Regions from separate parts of the Nocardiopsis oceani genome, predicted to be linked through region 2. Evidence: predicted binding sites of a transcription regulator. Region 2 holds the regulator's gene; each other region holds the start of a gene.
What was found. The regulator HrcA, encoded in region 2, represses chaperone genes, less so after heat shock. The targets are predictions, from matches to a motif close to TTGGCACTCTCNNNNNGAGAGTGCCAA.
Positions count from the first base shown of each region.

Region 1 (6,695 bases), on a different contig from region 2:
CACCGGCGACGACGCGGGTGGTGCAGATGGACCCCGGGCCCACACCGACCTTGATCGCGTCGGCCCCGGCGTCGATGAGCAGTTGGGCGCCGGCGCGGGTGGCGACGTTGCCCGCGACGATGTCGGCGCGGGAGTTGGCCTTGAGTTTGGCGATCATGTCGGCGAGGCCGGACGAGTGGCCGTGCGCGGTGTCGACGACGATGAAGTCCACGCCAGCGTCGAGGAGGTTCTTGGCGCGCTCCTCCGCCTCGGGGCCGACACCGACCGCGCCGCCGACCACGAGGCGGCCGTCGGCGTCCTTCGTGGCGTTGGGGAACTGCTCGCTCTTGATGAAGTCCTTGACGGTGATCAGGCCGCGCAGCCGGTTCTGGGCGTCGACCAGGGGCAGCTTCTCGACCTTGTGCTTGCGCAACAGCTCGAAGGCCTGGGCACGGCTGACGCCGACGGGGGCGGTGACCAGGTCCTCGGTGGTCATGACGTCGCGCACCAGGCGGGAGCGGTCGTCCTCGAAGCGCATGTCGCGGTTGGTGACGATGCCGAGGAGCGTTCCCTTGGTGTCGGTGACCGGGACGCCGGAGATGCGGTAGTGGGCGCACAGCCGCTCGACCTCGGCGAGGTCGTCATCGGGCTGACAGGTGACCGGGTCGGTAACCATGCCCGCCTCGGAGCGCTTCACGAGGTCGATCTGACCGGCCTGGTCCTCGACGGAGAGGTTCCGGTGCAGGACGCCGGCCCCGCCCTGGCGGGCCATCGCCACGGCCATGCGGGCCTCGGTGACGGTGTCCATCGCGGCGGAGAGCAGCGGGATGCTGAGCGTGATGTTGCGGGAGAGCTTGGTGGCGGTGTCCACCTCGCCGGGCTGGAGGTCGGAGTAGCCGGGTACCAGCAGGACGTCGTCGTAGGTCAATCCCGGCGGGAGCAGTTTGTCCCCGTAGTCGCTGTTGTCCTGGCTCATGACACAACCTCCGCTGTTCCCGGCAACACCTGCGCGGATCGCCCCCGCGTGTCGTCTCATCCTAGGTTGTCGCCCCGCTGGACCTAGGTGGAATGCGGTGTTCGCCCCGTCACCCCGGTCACGAAGTGATGAAGGACACGCCGGGCCGACCCGCACAGCGCGGGGCACCGCACCGGCGAGCGGTCACCGGGGAGAGGCGCCACGGTAGTAACGGCAGTAGCCGCGGGCCCGGGGGCGGGAGGCACAGGCGCGTCGGCCCGGGTAGGGCGAGCGGCCGTGCTTATGGGAGGACGCGGTTCGCCAGGGCCACCTTCCGAAGCCGAGCAATAGCTCGGTGCTGGGCAACCCGTACCGCGCCTGCCGACATGCCAAGGAGATGTCCCGTCTCGTCTGCTGTAAGTCCTGTGATCACCCGCATGACCAGCAACCTGCGCTGCTGGTCGGGCAACTCGTCGAGGAGGTCTCTGGCCCGCTGCGCCTCGATCACGCGGACCGTGGCCTCCTCCGGCCCCGGCCCGTCGTCCGGCTGCTCGGGAACGGTGTCGGTGGGCACCGTCTCCACCCTGCCCGCGACGCGCAGGGTGTCCGCGACCTTGTGCGCGGCGATCCCGTACACGAAGGAGGCGAAGGGCCGACCTCGGTCCTGGTAGCGGGGGATCGCCGAGAGCAGGGCTATGCACACCTCCTGCGCGACGTCGTCGGAGTAGTGCGCCAGCCCGGCCACCCGCGCCAAGCGGGTACGGCAGTAGCGAACCACCATGGGGCGGACCTCGCGCAGCAGCGAGTCCATAGCCCCGTCGTCCCCCTGGACGGCGAGTGACCCCAGATGGTTCAACCCCGTGTCGCGCGCCGCGGGATCCGCCTCGTGGTGTTGCCCGGGCGTATGAGTCCGCTGCGCGGTAACGCCCCCCCGGGCGCCTGTATCCGTCACGTAACGAATGATGCCCGCACTCAGGGACCCAACCACTCCAATCACCAACTACGGAATGGTTACATTTTGGGAAAATAGCCTGAAAACGGCACACAGGAACGGGTGTCGAACGCCACTCGCGTGGTAGGGCGACGGGGGTGGGACGCCACCGCGTTCCACCCCCGGGCCGGGTTCGCACCCGGTACTGCGTCGCTACCAGCAGGCTCCGCTACCAACGGAACCCGCTCGTGAGCGCGGCCCTTCTTGGCCGACCCAGCCCGTTAGTGGGCGTGGCCGTCGCCCTCGTTCTCCTCGGGCTTGTCCGCGACCAGCACCTCGGTGGTCAGCAGCATGCCCGCGATGGACGCGGCGTTCTGGACGGCCGAGCGGGTGACCTTGACCGGGTCGATAATGCCCTCGGCAGCCAGATCGCCGTAAACACCGGTGTTGGCGTTGTAGCCGTGGCCGACCGGCAGCTCGGAGACGCGGTGCGTGACAACGTAGCCCTCAGCGCCGGCGTTCTCCGCGATCCACCGGGCCGGCTCGACCAGGGCGCGGCGGACGATCGCCGCACCGGTGGCCTCGTCGCCGGTCAGGCCCAGGTCGTCCAGGGCGGTCGAAGCGTGCACCAGGGAGGCGCCGCCGCCGGAGACGATGCCCTCCTCGATGGCCGCGCGAGTCGCCGAGATGGCGTCCTCGAGGCGGTGCTTCTTCTCCTTGAGCTCGACCTCAGTGGCCGCGCCGACGCTCAGGACCGAGACGCCGCCCGCGAGCTTGGCCAGGCGCTCCTGGAGCTTCTCGCGGTCCCAGTCGGAGTCGCTCGCCTCGATCTCGTTGCGGATCTGACGGACCCGGTCGTCCACCTCGGACTGCTCGCCACCGCCGTCGACGATGGTCGTGGTGTCCTTGGTGATGGTGATGCGGCGGGCGCTGCCCAGCACGTCCAGGTCGGCGTTCTCCAGGGACAGGCCGACCTCCTCGGAGATGACCTGGCCGCCGGTCAGCACGGCGATGTCCTGGAGCATGGCCTTGCGGCGCTCACCGAAGCCGGGCGCCTTGACGGCGGCGACGTTGATGGTGCCGCGCATCTTGTTGAGCACGAGGGCGCCCAGGGCGTCCCCCTCGACGTCCTCGGCGATGATCAGCAGCGGCTTCTTGCTCTGCAGGACCTGCTCGAGCAGCGGCAGCAGCTCGTTCAGGTTGCCGATCTTGCCCTGGCTGATGAGGATCAGGGCGTCGTCGAGGACGGCTTCCTGGCGGTCGGCGTCGGTGACGAAGTACGGGGACACGTAGCCCTTGTCGAACTGCATGCCCTCGGTGAAGTCGAGGTCCAGACCGAAGGTCGGGGACTCCTCCACCGTGATGACGCCGTCCTTGCCGACCTTGTCGAAGGCCTCGGCGATCAGGTCGCCGATCTGGGCGTCCTGCGCGGAGTTGGTCGCCACGTAGGCGATGTCCTCGCGCTCCTTGATCGGCACGGCGCGGCTGAGCAGGGTGTCCGACACCTGGGTCGCGGCCGCGTCGATGCCCTTCTTCATGGCCATCGGGGACGCGCCCGCGGCTACGCTGCGGATACCCTCGCGAACCAGCGCCTGCGCCAGCACGGTGGCGGTGGTGGTGCCGTCACCGGCGGCGTCGTTGGTCTTGGTGGCGACCTCCTTGACCAGCTGGGCGCCCAGGTCCTCGTAGGGCAGGTCCAGCTCGATCTCACGGGCGACGGTCACACCGTCGTTCGTGATGGTGGGGGCGCCGAACTTCTTGTCGATGACGACGTTGCGGCCGCGCGGGCCGAGCGTCACCTTGACGGCGTCTGCGAGGCGGTCGACGCCCCGCTCGAGGGCGCGGCGGGCGTTGTCCTCGAACTCCAGGATCTTCGGCATGTGTGAGTGCTTCCTCTAACCGTTCGGGTCAAAAACGAACATCCCGCCCGCCCGGCTTCGAGGGCCGACCGGTACGGGATGTCGATGGCTCTTCGCCTGTGGCTCTGGGCCGAGAACTACTTCTCGACGACCGCGAGGATGTCGCGGGCGGAGAGCACCAGGTACTCCTGGCCGTCGTACTTGACCTCGGTGCCGCCGTACTTGCTGTAGAGGACGACGTCGCCGATGTTCACGTCGAGGGCGACGCGCTTGCCGCTGTCGTCGAGGCGACCGGGACCCACAGCCAGGACCTCGCCCTCCTGGGGCTTCTCCTTGGCGGTGTCCGGGATGACCAGGCCAGACGCGGTGGTCTGCTCGGCCTCCAGGGTCTTGACCACGACGCGGTCCTCGAGCGGCTTCAGCACGGTCTTGGTGGCGGTCGACACTGTGTGACCTCCCCCTTCAAAGTCTCGGAGTACTGACGTCAGCCCGTGCGAAGGCACGGACCAACTGCGTAAAAGGGGCGACCGCGGCGGCCTGTCGTCGCGGGTGCCAGACCGGCCTCGTCGCATTTAGCACTCTACCCCTGAGAGTGCCAGAATGGAAATGTGGAGGGAGCCCTGACCACGGGGGGCGGCTCCACCACACGGTCGTGCCCACAGCAGGAGGATCCATGCGCGTGCCCGCCTTCTCGGCGCTGCTCACCGAAGCGGGGCGGGAGGTCCTGGCGGGGGTGGATCCGACGGCCGCCACCAAGGACGCTTTGGCCACCGCCTCACGCCTGCGCGAGGACCCGCGCGTGGCCGCCCTCAACCCCGAGATCCCGGTGTCGGAGCTGGTCAACGCGGTCATGACCCAGATCAGCCTGCGCGAACGAGGACGGGCCAAATTCGGGGAGAACGCCGAGCGAATGTTCTTCACCCCGAACGGCCTGGAGCAGTCCACGCGCCGCTCAGTGGCCGAGTATCGCGCGCAGCGAACAGCCCGGTTCCTACCCGCCGGGGTCCGCAGCGGGACACCGGCGGGCGACCTGTGCTGCGGGGTCGGGGCCGACCTGCTGGCTCTGGCCGGACAGGGCGTAGCGGTGGAGGGCGTGGACGCCGATCCGCTGACCGTGGCGGTGGCCCGCGCCAATATCGAAGCGCTCGGGCTGGCGGAACAGGCCCGGGTCCGTGAGGGAGAGGTCGACGCTGACACGGCGGGCGACTACCCCCTGGTGTTCTGCGACCCGGCCCGGCGGGGCGGTCGCGGCCGGGTGTTCGACCCCTCCGCCTACTCTCCCCCGTGGGACGTGGCCACGCGGCTGGCCGAAAGCGCGGAGGCGGCCTGTCTGAAGGCGGCCCCCGGCATCCCGCACGAGGCGCTCTCCCCCGCGGCTTCGACCGAGTGGATCTCGGTGGACGGCGAGCTGAAGGAGACCGCGCTGTGGTTCGGCGCCCTGGCCGAGGGACCGGGTCCGCGCCGACGGGCGACCGTGCTGCACGAGCGCGCGGGCCTGCTCGCGCGCGAAGGTTCGGTGGCACACCTGGACGCCGACCCCGACCTGGGCCCCGCTCCGGTTGCCGACGCACGGCGCTACCTCTACGACCCGGACCCCGCCGTCGTGCGGTCCCACCTGGTGGCGGAGGCGGCTGCCCGGGTCGACGGCGCACTGCTGGACGAGCGCATCGCTTACTTCACCTCGGACCAGGCGGCGCGCTCAGCCCTGTGGCGCGTACTGGAGGTCGTGGAGTTCGCGCCCTTCTCCCTCAAGCGCCTGCGCTCCTCCGTACGCTCCCATCGGGCCGGAACAGTAACAATCAAGAAACGCGGCTCGGCGGTGGATACCGAGAAACTCCGCCGGGACCTACGGGCGTCCGGACCGGAATCGGTGACGATCGTTCTCACCCGCATTGGAGAAAAGCCCTTCTACCTGCTATGCCGCGATCTGGAGGCCTCAGCGGCCCCCTGATCCGGCCCGGTGGCGTCGACGCCAGGCCCTCGATCGCATTCACGCACACGGCGCGCAGACCATATCGTTACCTCCCACACCCACATCTTTGGCCATCCCCTGGGGATGGCAGGGGTGGTGTCGTTAAACTGGCGCCGCTGAATTCTTTCCCTTCTCATGGGTTCCCCCGGAAGGCCGTGTTTGTTGGATCCGCCGCGCGGTTCAGCCAACACACGCACCGCGCCCGCCGTGCATACGCAAAGTCACGCTTTGGTCACATTGGGACACAAGTGGCGCGGGCCGAAGCTCAGCCGGGGACCATCGGGAACCCGTCCTCCCGGCGGAATCCCCGTGCAATGATCCGGGCACGGACGGGAGCGCCAGAACCATAAGGAGCACTCGGTGGAACAGACCAATCACAACTTCCTCACCGGGGGAGGTCAGGCCGGTGTCTCCGACCGGATGCGTGACCTGCTCTCCCAGGCGGCCCAGGAGCACGTCTCCGAACAGAAGTCCCAGGGTGCGGTCAGCGAGGAGATGCGCCAACGGCTCGAAGGTATGGAGTGGCTGCTCCGGGAACTGCGGGAACGGGAACTCGCCTCCCTCGCCGAGTCGATCACCGCGGTCGACGGTCGGATCGACGACTTCCTCGCCCGGCCGCCGCAGTGGGCGGAGACCCTCGCCGAGCACATAGAGGTCGTCGGTCAGCAGATCAAGCCCCTGTCGGAGATGCCCTCGCTGCGGGCGGACACGCACCGCATCGCCGGGCACCTGGACACCGCTCTCACCCGCCTCCAGCGCATGGCGGAGACCGGCAACCGCACCGCCGAACAGGTCGCCGACCTGGGCGAGCGCGTCAACGCGCTGGGCGAGACCTTCGGCACCCGCCTGGACGCCCTGGACACGGCCCTGGAGACCCTGAACAGCCGGACAGAGGCGATCGAGGCCTCGCTGACCTCGCTGGACACCACGCTCGGCGAGCGCCACGAGGAGCTCGGCAGCACGATCCGCACCGGCCTGTCCGAAAGCAAGGACGAGCTC
Region 1 is NZ_BAAHAR010000022.1:26,649-33,343, forward strand. It holds gene guaB (IMP dehydrogenase) at 1-955, opposite strand, end outside; gene ACYVDG_RS14495 (sigma-70 family RNA polymerase sigma factor) at 1,236-1,886, opposite strand; gene groL (chaperonin GroEL) at 2,147-3,745, opposite strand; gene groES (co-chaperone GroES) at 3,862-4,170, opposite strand; gene ACYVDG_RS14510 (THUMP-like domain-containing protein) at 4,398-5,675, shown strand; gene ACYVDG_RS14515 (coiled-coil domain-containing protein) at 6,057-6,695, shown strand, end outside.
Region 1: a site for HrcA is predicted at 4,297-4,323, ahead of groES (co-chaperone GroES). Genes of this name have one in related genera too.

Region 2 (6,695 bases):
CTTTCGTAAACCCCGCGACAAGGGTGTGCGTCGAACTGATGTGACGACAGAAACCTTGGTGGCCGGGGCCACCACGGCGCCACTCTCGGTCGAGTGGGACGCTGACCACGCCGTGACGGAGCTCTATCGGGAGCACTACCGTCCGCTCGTTCGTCTTGCCGCCCTGCTCGTCCGGGACCACGCGACCGCGGAGGAAGTCGTCCAGGACGCCTTCGTGGCCATGCACGGAGCCTGGCGCCGACTCAGGGATCCGAACAAGGCACTGTCCTACCTCCGGCAGGCGGTAGTGAACAAGGCCAGGTCGGTGCTGCGCCACCGGGCGGTCGTGGAGAAGCACGCGCCGAAGGCCCTGCCCGACGCGCCCAGCGCCGAACACGGCGCCATGAACCTTCTGGAACGCGAGGCCGTCATCGGGGCCCTGCGTAAGCTACCCACCCGTCAGCGAGAGGCCATCGTGCTCCGGTACTACGGCGACCTGTCCGAAGCACAGATCGCGGACGCCATGGGCATTAGCCGAGGCGCAGTCAAGAGCCACACATCGCGTGGCATCACCGCCCTCCGCTCTGTACTGGAGCACAAGTCATGAGCAGCCCCAACGACCGAAACGATCTCGAGTTCGAGAGCCAGCTCCGCCAGGTACTCAAGGCGGAGGCCGACGATGTTACGCCTTCCGCTGAGGGGCTCAACCTCATCCGGGAACGCACCGAGCGCCATCGAGGCTCGGCCTGGTTCGGACTGTCGTGGCTACGTCCCGCGACAGCCGTGGCGGCAGCGGTCCTGATCGCCGCCTCAGTGATCATGTCGAGCCCGCAGGTACGCGACCAGGTGATGGACATCGTCCCGGCCGGCGCTGACCGTGAGGGAGCACCTCCGCAGGCAGATCAGGACACGGACAGCGACGTGGCGGCCCCCACCCCCACCACGGACTCGGCCAGCGGCACCTCCGTGCCGGAGGAAGAGCACGCCGAGCCGGACCCGGAGAGCTCACCCACCTACGACGAGGACGACGCCTCGGAGGACGAGGGTGTCGAGTCCGCCGGCTCGTGCCCGCCCGAGGACGACGTCACGCCCACGGGGACCCGCGGACCGGACGAGAACGACGAGGACGAGCGGGAGTCCACCGACACCGAGGCCGCGGACTGCGACCCCGCGGAGGAACCGACCGACGAGCCCACCGACGGCGACGACCCCGGCGACGGAAACGGCGGCAACGGAGACGACCCCGGTAACGGTGACGACCCCGGTAACGGCAATGACGACCCCGGTAACGGCAACGGCGGCGGTTCGGGCGGCAACGGCGGCGATGAGAACGGCGCCAGCACCGAGTGATCCGGACCCGGCGAACGTGGAGAGGGGCCCGCGCGGAGATCGCGCGGGCCCCTCTCCACGTTCCGTCCTGTCAGCCCGGACGGCTCTACAGACGGCTCCACCGGGTGCCCGGTTCCTACCAGCGCCCGGTTCTGGACTGGAGCACCGACAGAGCGGCCACCCCGGCGGTGGAGGTGCGCAGGACCGACGGTCCCAGCAGGCCCCTGACCGCCCCGGCATCGTCGAAGGCCGCCAACTCGGCCTCGGAGACGCCGCCCTCGGGGCCCACCACCAGGACGATGTCCGCGCCGTCGGCCGAGGGCAGGGGCACCTCTGACAGCCGCTGGGCCCCCTGCTCGTGGAGCACCACGGCCAGGTCCGCCTCGGCGAGCAGTGCCGCCACACCCTTGCGGTCGAGCGGCTCGGTGACTTCGGGCATCCGCGCACGGCGGGCCTGCTTGGCTGCTTCCCGAGTACCGGACCGCCACTTGAGCAGCGCCTTGGCCCCGCGGTCGCCGCGCCACTGGGTGACGCAGCGCTCGGCGGACCAGGGGACGACGACGTCGACCCCCGCCTCGGTCATCATCTCCACCGCGAGTTCCCCCCGGTCCCGCTTGGGCAGAGCCTGAACGACGGTGATCCGGGGGTTCGGCTCCGGTTCCACCCAGCGCTCCACCACATGGCAGACCAGGGTGTCCTTGCCGACGACCTCGGCTACCTCGCAGCGCACACGCTGGCCGAGACCGTCGCAGAGGTCGACGGTCTCGCCAGCACGGACTCGACGGACCGCGGCGGCATGCCGCCCCTCCGGCCCGTCGAGTCTGATCGGGTCACCCGCCAGGACGGCGGTCTCGACCAGGAAGACCGGTGGGGTCACTTGGCGCCGAAGGCGTCACGGATCTTGGAGAAGAACCCGCCGTGCCCGGGACTGAAACGGCCCGGGTTCTGGTCCTCCCCGCGCAGCTCCGCGAACTTGCGCAGCAGGGCCTCCTGCTCCTCGTCCAGCTTGCCCGGGGTCTCCACGTCGACGCGGATGCGCAGGTCGCCGCGGCCGCCGCCGTCCAGGTGGGTGACGCCCTTGCCCGGCAGGTTGATGACGTGGCCCGAGTTGGTACCCGGACGCAGGTCGATGTTCTCGGTGCCGTCGAGAGTGTCGAAGGCGAAGGAGGCGCCCAGGGCCGCCGCCGTCATCGGGACGGTGATGGTGCAGTGCAGGTCGTCACCGCGGCGCTCGAACGTCGGGTGGGCCTTCTGCACGACCTCGAGGATGATGTCGCCGCGCGGCCCGCCGTTGGGGCCGACCTCGCCCTCGCCCGCGAGCTGGATGCGGGTGCCGTCGTCGACACCGGCGGGGATCTTGACGGTACGGGTCACCTTCTCCCGCACCCGGCCCTCGCCCGCGCAGTCGCCGCAGGGATTGGTGATGACCGAACCCTGCCCCGAGCACTGCGGGCAGGGGCGCGAGGTCATGACCTGGCCGAGGAAGGAGCGCGTGACCTGGGATACCTCTCCCTGGCCGTGGCACATGTCACAGGTGCTGCGGTGCGAACCGGCCGCCGTGCCCTCGCCCTGACAGGTGTCGCACAGGACAGCCGTGGGGAAGGTGATCTCCTTGCTCACACCGAACGCGGTCTCGACGAGGTCGAGCTCGATGCGGATCTTGATGCTGCGTCCGCGCCGAACCCGCTCCCGCGGCCCGCGGCCGCCGGGCTGGCCCCCGCCGAAGAAGGCGTTCATGATGTCGTCGAAGGCGAACCCGCCCGCGCCGCCGAACCCGCCGGCGCCGCCACCGCCTCCGCCGGGGGCGAAGGGGTCGTGGCCCATATCGAACATCCGACGCTTGTTCTCGTCGGAGAGGACCTCGTAAGCCTGGGTCACTTCCTTGAAGCGATCCTGGGTGGCGGGGTCCGGGTTGATGTCCGGATGCAGCTCGCGCGCGAGCCGCCGGTACGCCTTCTTGATCTCGTCCTTGGACGCGTCGCGACGCACCCCGAGAACCTGGTAATAGTCTCTGGCCACTGAGTTACTGTCCTGCCAAAATCTGTCCGACATACCGAGCCACCGCACGGACGGCGCCCATTGTCCCTGGGTAGTCCATACGGGTGGGTCCCACCACACCGATCTTGGCCAGCGACTGGTTTCCCACACCGTAGTCGGCCGACACGATGGAAGTGGACCGAAGGCCCTCGTGGAAGTTCTCCGCGCCGATGCGCACGGTGAGCATCGAGGGGTCCTTCGCCTCACCGAGCAAACGGATGAGGACCATGTTCTCTTCCAGTGCTTCGAGCACCTCGCGCAGACTGGCTGCGAAGTCGACGGCCGCGAGGTTGGCGGTGCCCGCCAGGACGATCTTCTCCTCGTGCCGTTCGACGAGGCTCTCCAGCAGAACCGAGAGGACCGCGACCGCCACCGGGCGGTCCTCCGGTGCGACGTGGGCGGGCAGGTCTTCCACCGCGTCCGGTACGTCGCCGAGGTGCCGTCCGGCTATGGCCCGATTGAGCATGGTGCGCAGGTCGTTGACCACGGTTTCGCTGACGGATCCCAGCCCGTCGATGACGCGCTGTTCGACCCGTCCGGTATTGGTGATGACGACCATCATGATGCGCTGGCCGCCAAGCGGCACGAGTTCCACGTGCTGGACCGAAGACCGGGTCAGCGACGGGTACTGGACGATCGCGACCTGCCGGGTGAGCTGCGCGAGCAGCCGCACCGTGCGGGCGACGATCTCGTCGAGGTCCACCGCGCCGCCGAGGAAGGACTCGATGGCGCGCCGTTCCGCGGCGGAGAGTGGCTTGACCGAGGAGAGCCGGTCGACGAAGAGCCGGTAGCCCTTGTCGGTGGGTACCCGCCCCGCACTGGTGTGCGGCTGGGCGATGTACCCGTCCTCCTCCAAGGCGACCATGTCGTTGCGGATGGTCGCCGAGGAGACACCGAGGGGGTGCCGGTCCGCCAAGGCCCTGGAACCAACCGGTTCGTTGGTGTTGACGAAGTCCTCGACGACGGCACGCAGGACCGCGAGCTTGCGCTCATCCAGCAACTCGCCACCTCCTGGCACTCCATGGTCCTTAGTGCTAATTCTATGCCCGGCCGCAAACCCGCACGGCTACCCGCGGGTAGTAACAAGCCCTGGTCTCCGGTTTCTTCCCGCGCGATCGGCGACGTGCGCCACCCGCCGACGGCGATCCCGAACACACCACCAGTAGACTGCACCACCGTGGCTACCAAGGGAACCGGCCGCTACGGCCGCGACGTTCTGGCTGGAGACTGGCGGCGACCGAAGAAGGGCGCTGTACGCGAGATACCCCTCAGTCGTGACCTCGTCGTCGAGGACGCCGACGAGACCTTCTGCGGTGCCGTGGTGTCCTGGGACAAGGCCACGGTGACCCTGGAGGACCGGAGCGGCCGCAAGAGGGTGTTCGACCTCGGCCCCGCCGCGTTCCTGGAGGACGGGAAGCCGGTGACGCTGGTGCGCCCGACCGCCGCGCCCCAAGGCCCGATGCGCAGCGCCTCCGGATCGATCGCCGTGACCGACGCGCGGGCGCGCACCGCCCGGGAGAGCCGGATCTACGTGGAGGGCGCCCACGACGCCGAACTGGTCGAGAAGGTCTGGGGCCACGACCTGCGGGTGGAAGGGGTGGCCGTCGAGTTCCTGGAGGGGGTCGACGACCTTCCATCGGTGGTGGCGGAGTTCTCCCCCGGCCCGGGGCGCAGGCTGGGGGTGCTGGTGGACCATCTGGTGCCCGGTTCCAAGGAGAGCAGGATCGCGGAGCAGGTCCGGGGCGACGACGTACTCGTGGTCGGACACCCCTATGTGGACGTGTGGCAGGCGGTGCGGCCGGACGCGGTGGGGATCCGGGCGTGGCCCGAGGTCCCGCGCGGCCTCCCGTGGAAGGAGGGGGTCGTCGACGCCCTGGGGTGGCGGATGGAGACGGGTGAGGCCTGGCGCCGGATCCTGGGTTCGGTCCGCGGCTACGGGGACCTCGAACCCTCGCTGCTGGGGCGCGTCGAGGAGCTCATCGACTTCGTCACGGGACCGCACCCCGCGGAAGACTAGGATTACCCCACCACGTCGTCTGACGACGCTTCGGACATTCGTGGTCATCGGTACAGCCTGGTAGCCCGGGAAACAGAACAAGCGTCCCTCAACAGCGGAGCTTAGGAAGAGCATGAGCGAGACCCCGTCGAACCCTCCGTCCCCGGACGACCCGCAGGGGCACCAGCCGCCGAGCCCGCCGCCCCACCCCGAGCAGCAGCCGCCGCAGTCTCCGCCGCCCGAACAGCAGCAGTACGGCCAGCCGCCCTACGGCCAGGAGTACGGGCAGCAGGGATACGGTCAGCCCGGTTACGCCCAACCGTCCGGCGGCCAGCAGGGGCACCCCCCGCAGCAGCCCCCGTACCAGGCGCCGCCGCAACAGCCCCCGCAGCAGGCGCCGCCGCAACAGCCCCCGCAGCAGGCGCCGCCGCAACAGCCCCCGCAGCAGGCGCCGCAGCAGCAGCCCTACGGACAGCAGTACGGCCAGCCCGGTTACGCCCAACCGTCCGGCGGCCAGCCCGGCTACCCGCAACAGCCACAACCCCAGCAGCCCTATGGCCAGGGCGGTCAGCCCGGATGGGGGCAGCAGTCCGGTGGCCAGCCACCGCAGCAGCCCTACGGACAGCAGTACGGCCAGCCCGGTTACGCCCAACCGTCCGGCGGCCAGCCCGGCTACCCGCAACAGCCCCCGCAGCAGGCACCGCCGCAGCAGCCCTACGGACAGCCTCAGCAGCCCCAGTACCAGGTCGCGGAGCAGCAGCCCCCCGGCTACGCCCAGCCCGGCGCCTACGGGCAGCCGCAGGCCCAGCAGCCCGCTCAGGACGGTGGCAACGACATCCTGGTCGCGATGCTCGCCCACCTGTCCGGGTTCGTCATCGCTTTCCTGGGGTGGCTCCCGCCGCTGGCGGTCTACTTCGCCAAGCGCAACCAGTCGCCGTTCATCCGCCACCACGCCTCCGAAGCGGCCAACTTCCAGATCACGCTGCTGATCCCGTACGTTCTGGCTGGCATCACCTTCGTCGGTCTGGGTATCGTCTTCCCGAACCTGATCTGGATCGGGTCCCTGCTCATCGCACTAGTGTGGATCGTCGCGATCGTCTTCGGGGTCATGGGAGCCTCCGGCGCCAACAAGGGTGCTTGGTACCGCTACCCGGTGAGCATCCGACTCCTGAAGTAGAACAAGCTCCCGCACACCAAGGAACTCTCATGTCCTATCCGAACACCCCGCCCCCGGAGGACCCCTACGGCCAAGGCGGCCAGTACCCCGGCCAGGGCGGCTCCGGCGGTTACCCGCCGCAGCCCGGCCCGTACGACGGGGGGCAGCAGCCCGGCTATCCGCCGCCCGGCACCGGCG
Region 2 is NZ_BAAHAR010000038.1:78,036-84,730, reverse strand. It holds gene ACYVDG_RS22480 (SigE family RNA polymerase sigma factor) at 56-586, shown strand; gene ACYVDG_RS22475 (hypothetical protein) at 583-1,329, shown strand; gene ACYVDG_RS22470 (16S rRNA (uracil(1498)-N(3))-methyltransferase) at 1,445-2,185, opposite strand; gene dnaJ (molecular chaperone DnaJ) at 2,182-3,327, opposite strand; gene hrcA (heat-inducible transcriptional repressor HrcA) at 3,332-4,345, opposite strand; gene ACYVDG_RS22455 (DUF3097 domain-containing protein) at 4,523-5,362, shown strand; gene ACYVDG_RS22450 (DUF4870 domain-containing protein) at 6,189-6,518, shown strand; gene ACYVDG_RS22445 (DUF4870 domain-containing protein) at 6,548-6,695, shown strand, end outside.

Region 3 (6,695 bases), on a different contig from region 2:
GGGCGAGCGGGCGTCCCGGTTCGACCAGCTCCTCGCCGGTGGACAGCACCACCACACGGGGGCGGGGGTAGACCGGAACCGTACGGCGCCCCACCGCGGCCAGGACCCCCATCTCGCCGGCCCCGACCAAGGCGCCCGAACGCAGTACCGTCGCGCCCTCCTCGACGTCCTCTCCCCTGCGCCGGATGAAGCTGCCCGACCTGGTCGGGCGGTCGATCAGGACCTCGACCGTCCCGCCGTCGGTCCACTCCACCGGGACGACCGCGTCAGCACCGGCCGGCATGGGTGCCCCGGTCATGATGCGGGCGCACAGGCCGGGTCGGATCGTGTTCGGGTTCGGGTCGCCCGCCGGGATGTCGGCCACCACCCTCAGCCGCGCCGGGTCCTGGGCCGTGGCACCCTCCAGGTCCGCCGCGTGCACGGCGTAACCGTCCATCGAGGAGTTGTCGAAGCCCGGCAGGGACACCGGAGAGGTCACGGGCTCCGCGAGAACGGTCCCGTGTGCCTTCAACAGGTCCAGCTCCGTAGCTTCTGGGACCGCGACCAACCCGAGCAGGTCGGAGATGTGCTGTTCGACGCTCTTCAACGGTTTCCTCCGGGCAGAAGCTGCTCCTGACGGTCCAGGAACTCGCGCAGCCAGGGTAGGAGTTCCTCGGCCAGCTCGGGGCGGCGACAGGCGAAGTCGACCACGGTGCGGATGTAGTCGGCCTTGTTCCCGGTGTCGTAGCGGCGCCCGCGCAGCAGGACCCCGCGCACCCCTCCGCCGTCTTCGGGCGCCATACGGGCCAAGTCCTTCAGGGCGTCGGTCAGTTGGATCTCCCCGCCGCGGCCGGGAGGGGTGTCGTGCAGGACCGGGAACACCGCCGGGTCGCACACGTAGCGGCCGATGATCGCCCAGCGGCTGGGGGCCTGCTCAGGCGCGGGCTTCTCGACGAGGTCGGTGACGGTGACGACGTCGTCCTCACCAGTGGGCTCCACGGCCGCGCAGCCGTAGAGGGAGACCTGCTCGGGCTCCACCTCCATGAGCGCCACGACACTGCCGCCGTGGGCCTGGCGGACCTCGATCATTCTCCGGAGCAGGTCCGCCGACTCGATGAGGTCGTCGCCGAGGAGCACCGCGAAAGGGTTGTCGCCCACGTGCGGCTCAGCGCACAGCACCGCGTGTCCCAGCCCCCGGGGCTCACCCTGGCGGACGTAGTGGACCTGGGCGAGTTCACTGGACTCGCGGACCGACCGGAGCTTGCCCTCTTCGCCCTTCGCGGCCAGGGCCCCCTCCAGCTCGTACGCCCGGTCGAAGTGGTCCTCGATGGAGCGCTTGCTGCGGCCCGTGATCATCAGGACGTCGTGGAGCCGGGCCGCCACGGCCTCCTCCACGACGTACTGGATCGCGGGCTTGTCCACGATCGGCAGCATCTCCTTGGGCGTGGCCTTGGTGGCGGGCAGAAAACGGGTGCCCAAACCCGCCGCGGGCAGGACAGCCTTGGTGACGGGGGCTGCCTCGGGACGTGGGCGTGTCTGGTCGCTGTCGGCGTTCATGCAGGGCACTTTAGGACAGGAACCAGGCGTTCTGTCGCCCGATGGCGGATCGGTGGCCGAGAAGTGCCCCCTGTTTCGGATGACGGCACCGAAATAGCAACCGGCCGTTCACTCCGCTGGGAAGCCGCTACCGGGCCGGGTGCCACACTGGGCCCATGGACGACCCGAACGACCCGAGCCGGTTCGACAAGCGGAAGCTACGCGCACACATCCTGGCCGAGCGTCGGGCCCGAGGGGCCGAAGAGCGCGCCCGGGTGGGTTCAGTGGTCCGCGACACCCTGATGGAGATCCCCTGGCTGGCCATGGGCGGCACGGTGGCCTGCTACTACTCCGTCGGGGGCGAACCCGACACCCGCAAGCTGGTGAACGCGCTGTGGAAGCGGGGCGCCTACGTCCTCCTCCCGGTCTTCCTCCCCGACGGCACCCTCGACTGGGCGTCCTTCGACGGGCCGGACAGCGTGGAACCCGCCGGACACGGACTGGTCGAACCCACCGGGCATCGCTACGGCCCTGAGGTCCTGGGCCGCGCCGACGCGGTGGTCTGCCCCGCGCTGGCCGTGGACCGGCAGGGCAACCGGATGGGGCGCGGCGCGGGCTGTTACGACCGGGCGCTTGCCCACAAGGGGCCGCACGCGCCCGCGATCGCCTTGGTCCACGACGAGGAGTTCGTCGACGGCCTTCCGGTGGAACCGCACGACCGCGGGGTCGAAGCGGTGGTGACCCCGGACAGGGGCCTCCACGTGTTCGACCCCGCCGGGGTGGCCTGGCCGGGCGGGTGACGCGCGCTGGCCCGGGTGGTGTGGGCAGGCCCGGGGATTAAGGCATCCGTATCGGGCGTTATTGGTGGCGGTCGCGTCCCGAAAGGGTCGGTTGCCGCGCCGGCCCTCCCCTGGCACCAGCTACGGGTGAGGTGCTGTCGCGGCTGTGGTCGGCGAACGCGTACTATTTAGCAGTCAACGGGTGTGAGTGCCAGCAAGGAGGACCCGGAACAGTGCCTACGTATCAGTACGCGTGCACCGCGTGTGACGCCCAGATGGAGGTCGTGCAGAGTTTCAGCGACGATTCGCTGACCGTCTGCCCCGAGTGCGAGGGGCGCCTCCGCAAGGTGTACTCCGCCGTCGGCATCGTCTTCAAGGGCTCGGGCTTCTACCGCACCGACAGCGGCACGAGCACCACGAACAGCTCCGCGATGACCGGCTCCAACGAGAACACCGCCGAGAGCAAGGACAGCGGCTCCACCGACTCCGCCAAGTCCACCGGCGACTCCGGCGCTGCCCCCGCCACGAGTGGCGGCGGTGACAGTTCGAGCAGCAGCAAGAGCTCCAGCACCAGCACGCCCGCAAGCAGCAGCTGAGCCACCGTTCCGTTGACCGTGGCCGCGCCGTCGAGACCTCTCGGCGGCGCTTTCTTCTTGCCCGGCCCGTATCCGCGATTCCCGGAAAACAGGGCTGTGGACAACCCGTTGGGGCAGGTCGGCCCGGCCTAACGTTGGAAGCATGACCAACGCCCCTCCCCCCTACCGGCACCGGCGCGCGGTCACCCGCCTGCTCGACCGGTACCGGCGCGTCCTCGCGGCGGCGCTGACCGCGCTGGCCGCGATCAGCGCCGTCCTCGTCGTCCGTCCGCCCCCGGAACCCAGCACCGAGGTCCTCGTCGCCGCACGGGACCTCGACGCGACCGCGCCCCTGGACGGGGACGACCTCACCACCCGCACCCTGCCGGAGCACGCCGTGCCCGGCGGGGCCCTTGCACCGGAGGACCAGGCCTCCGAGCTCCCGTTGAACGCACCGGTCCGCAAGGGCGAGGTGCTCACCGACGCACGCCTGAGCGAGTCACCGGCCGCCCCCTACGGGCCAGACCTGGTGGCGGTACCGGTACGGGTGGCCGACCCGGGCGCGGTCGACCTGCTCTCACCCGGGAGCCGGGTGGACGTGCTGGCCGCCGCGGGGCAGGACGAACTCACCGGACCGCCCTCCCGCGCGGGCCCGGCGCTGGAGGTGGTCGAGGACCGGCCCGTGCTCGCGCTGCCAGAGGAAGGCGAACGCGGTGGAGAGGGCGGAGCGCTCCTCCTCATCGCCGCCACCGCCGATGAGGCAAGGGCTCTCGCGGGGCACGCGCCAGCTTCACGACTGTCTGTGACTATTCGCGGTTGACCCATGACCAGTGGTGGTGAAAGCTATCCGGGCGCCCATTCGGGCACGTCAGTCACTCACGAACACGTAGGGCAGTTCCATGGAAGGCTTCAAGAAGTTCCTGCTCCAGGGAAACCTGGTGCAGCTGGCCGTCGCGGTTGTCATCGGCTCCGTCTTCGCCTCACTCATCACCGCGTTCACCGAGGGGTTCATCACCCCGCTGCTCGGTATCTTCGGCGGCGTCCCCACCTTCGGGGACCTGTACTTCGAGATCAACGACAGCCAGTTCATGTACGGCGCCTTCGTGGACTCCCTGATCTCATTCCTGATCACCGCCGCGATCCTCTACTTCTTCGTGGTGATGCCCCTCGGCAAGCTGATGGAGAAGTTCATCAAGGCGGAGGAAGCCACCACGCGCGAGTGCCCCTACTGCTTCAGCGACATCAGCAAGCAGGCCAGCAAGTGCCCCCACTGCACCAGTGAGGTCACGCCCGAGGTCGCGAGCACGGAAGGAGCTGAGAGCTCCGAAAGCTCAGAAAGCTCCGAGAACAAGGCATAGCGAAGCCGGTCCCGGAGAACAGGGCGCCAGAGGGATAGCCGGCCGGACACGCGTGAGGGCGGCCCATCGGGCCGCCCTCCGGCGTTCACAGGTTCGGTCTACGGCTCGTACTCCCAGTGCCAGGGCTCGAACGGACTGGACTTGGCCCAGTCCGGGTGAATCCAGTCGTACCTCGCGCCGTTCTCCTCCATCCAGTTCCACCGCTCCGAGCGGAAGTTCTGGATACCGCAGCCAAGGTCGATCGCCTGGCCCAGACCGTGGTTACTGGTGCCCGGGACCGCCGCGAAGCCCGGCGCGACCTCGCCGTACACGCGGTGCTGGTTCGGCAGGTCACGGTAGGCGCTGGTAATGCACATGTTCTCGCCGAACTCCTCGACGTACTCCACGTTGAGTTCGAGGAAGGCCACCGCCGCGTCAGCGCGGAGGAAGTGATCGTCGTAGAGCTCGCAGAGCGCGTCCTCCGGCAGCAGGCCGTTCGGGTAACCGTCCGATGCGTCTGCTGCGCTGGCATCGCAGTCGGCCGCGGCCATGTAGGTGTCGGGGTCCAGGCCCTGAGCCTCCAGCTCCTCAGTGAGCTGGTTCGTGCTCTCCTCGGACTGGTCGCGCAGCGAGTCCACCTCCGCGGCCAGTTCGGCCTGCTCCAGCTGGGTGAAAGTCTGCAGTTCCTGCGCCTCACCGGCCAGATCCACCTGCTCCGCGCGCAGGTCGGTGGCGTCCTGGATGAGCGCCTGGTTGTCCTCGGACAGTTTGGCCGCGTAGGACTGCGTCTGCAGGTCGTCGTCGAGGTCACCCGTCGCCATGATGCCGATCACGCCGGCCTCTGGCTGTTGGTACATGGTGCTGCCCAACTGCGCGAGCGGTTCGCGCATGTCAGCAAGGTCACCCTCGATCTGTTGGAGCTCGTGGAGGGTATCGACCAGGTCTTCCTGGACTTCCTCAAGGGCGTCCTGGCGCTCCACGTACTCGTCGGTCGCCTCTTCCAGGGCTTCCGCCGCGCTCTCAGCGTTGTTGCGCAGGTCTTCCAGGCTCGCTTCGGCCGAGGCGGGGGTCACCGCCGCTTCGGTCACGGGCATGACCAACAGGGCCGTGGTCAGCACGAGCGTCAGCGCCTGCGCCATCCGGACCCGAGGGAGCCCACCCAGGGCGGTCAGCACCCCGCTACCCGGTACGCGGGACCTCCGCCGCGCCGACTCAGAAGTGAACGGCACGAATGATCCTCCGGCTGCATTTTCCTCGAACACCTACTCGTGGCCGCAAGGCAAACTACTACATGTCCACATGCGGACACACTGGACTCTACGGCCCGGCGGCCGAGCCTCGGGGCGGCTGAGCGCCGCCCCCCTGGTCGTCTCGTCGGCCCTTCGATGGAACGCCTGGTCAACGGGGCACCGCTATCTGTCGTACCCATCCACCAACAGTGACCGAAGTGCGTATGTGGCCATAATCGCGACACGCGACATGAACAACATCACACCACAACCAAGACAACCAATCGTAGGTCAGCGTACTCTGCCACGCACGCAGAGTGTCTCGCGCGTGCCCCGCCAACACCAATTCGCACCCCATGCACACCCATCCTGGGTTAGGCTGGACCCCGCAACCGGGCAACAACCGGTTCAGTACCGCACATGGCTCCGTAGCTCAGGGGATAGAGCACTGCTCTCCTAAAGCAGGTGTCGCAGGTTCGAATCCTGCCGGGGCCGCGTCTGACGGACGGGTGCCCTTCTCGGTCGAGAGGGCACCCTTCTGTCTGTCACAGGTCAGAATCGCGTCTAATCCCGGTCAAGCCGCCACAAGCACCCCAGCGATGCCTCGGCCGAATTCTCGGTGAGTTGGCGCGGCGATCGTGTCGGACTGTGCTTCGTGCACCCTCCCCCTTGATCATGGGCACCAGGCTGATCAGGGGGAGAGCACATGGCGGAAGGAAAGCAGGACCCCGGCAAGGAGACCGGCGGGATGGAAACCGCCGGGACCGAGACCGGCGGGACGAAAGGGCGTCAGCGGGGCGCGTCGCCCTCGGCGATCGCGGGTGCGCTCAACCGGGATCCCCAGCCCGGCCCTCAGCACTGGGGCGGCCCCCGCCCGAAACGGGCGGAACCCCGCACGTACTTCACCAGGAAGTTCCCCCGGTTCTCCCCGAACGACGTCTAGTCAGGGGACCGTCCGGTCAGAGGAAACCGCGCCAGGGCGCCAGGACCATCTCGCTGAACTTCGCCATGAAGGGGCGGCTGCGCCACTCCTCCTCCGTGAGTTCACGGGCGTTGGTGAGGTCGGTGTCGAAGACCCGCTCCAAGTGCTTGGCCACACCCTCGTCGAAGATCTCCACGTTGATCTCGTAGTTGCCGGTCAGGCTCAACCGATCCACGTTGGCCGTGCCGATCGTGCTCCAGCGGCCGTCCACCGTGGCGGTCTTGGCGTGCACCATCGCGTCCTTGTACAACCACAGGCGAACCCCGCCTCGGAGTAGT
Region 3 is NZ_BAAHAR010000022.1:92,571-99,265, forward strand. It holds gene glp (molybdotransferase-like divisome protein Glp) at 1-586, opposite strand, end outside; gene ACYVDG_RS14805 (UTP--glucose-1-phosphate uridylyltransferase) at 583-1,536, opposite strand; gene ACYVDG_RS14810 (5-formyltetrahydrofolate cyclo-ligase) at 1,692-2,315, shown strand; gene ACYVDG_RS14815 (FmdB family zinc ribbon protein) at 2,528-2,890, shown strand; gene ACYVDG_RS14820 (SAF domain-containing protein) at 3,033-3,689, shown strand; gene mscL (large conductance mechanosensitive channel protein MscL) at 3,769-4,227, shown strand; gene ACYVDG_RS14830 (D-alanyl-D-alanine carboxypeptidase family protein) at 4,326-5,435, opposite strand; tRNA gene ACYVDG_RS14835 (tRNA-Arg) at 5,858-5,930, shown strand; gene ACYVDG_RS14840 (hypothetical protein) at 6,142-6,378, shown strand; gene ACYVDG_RS14845 (phospholipase D-like domain-containing protein) at 6,395-6,695, opposite strand, start outside.
Region 3: a site for HrcA is predicted at 2,483-2,509, ahead of ACYVDG_RS14815 (FmdB family zinc ribbon protein). Genes of this name have one in related genera too.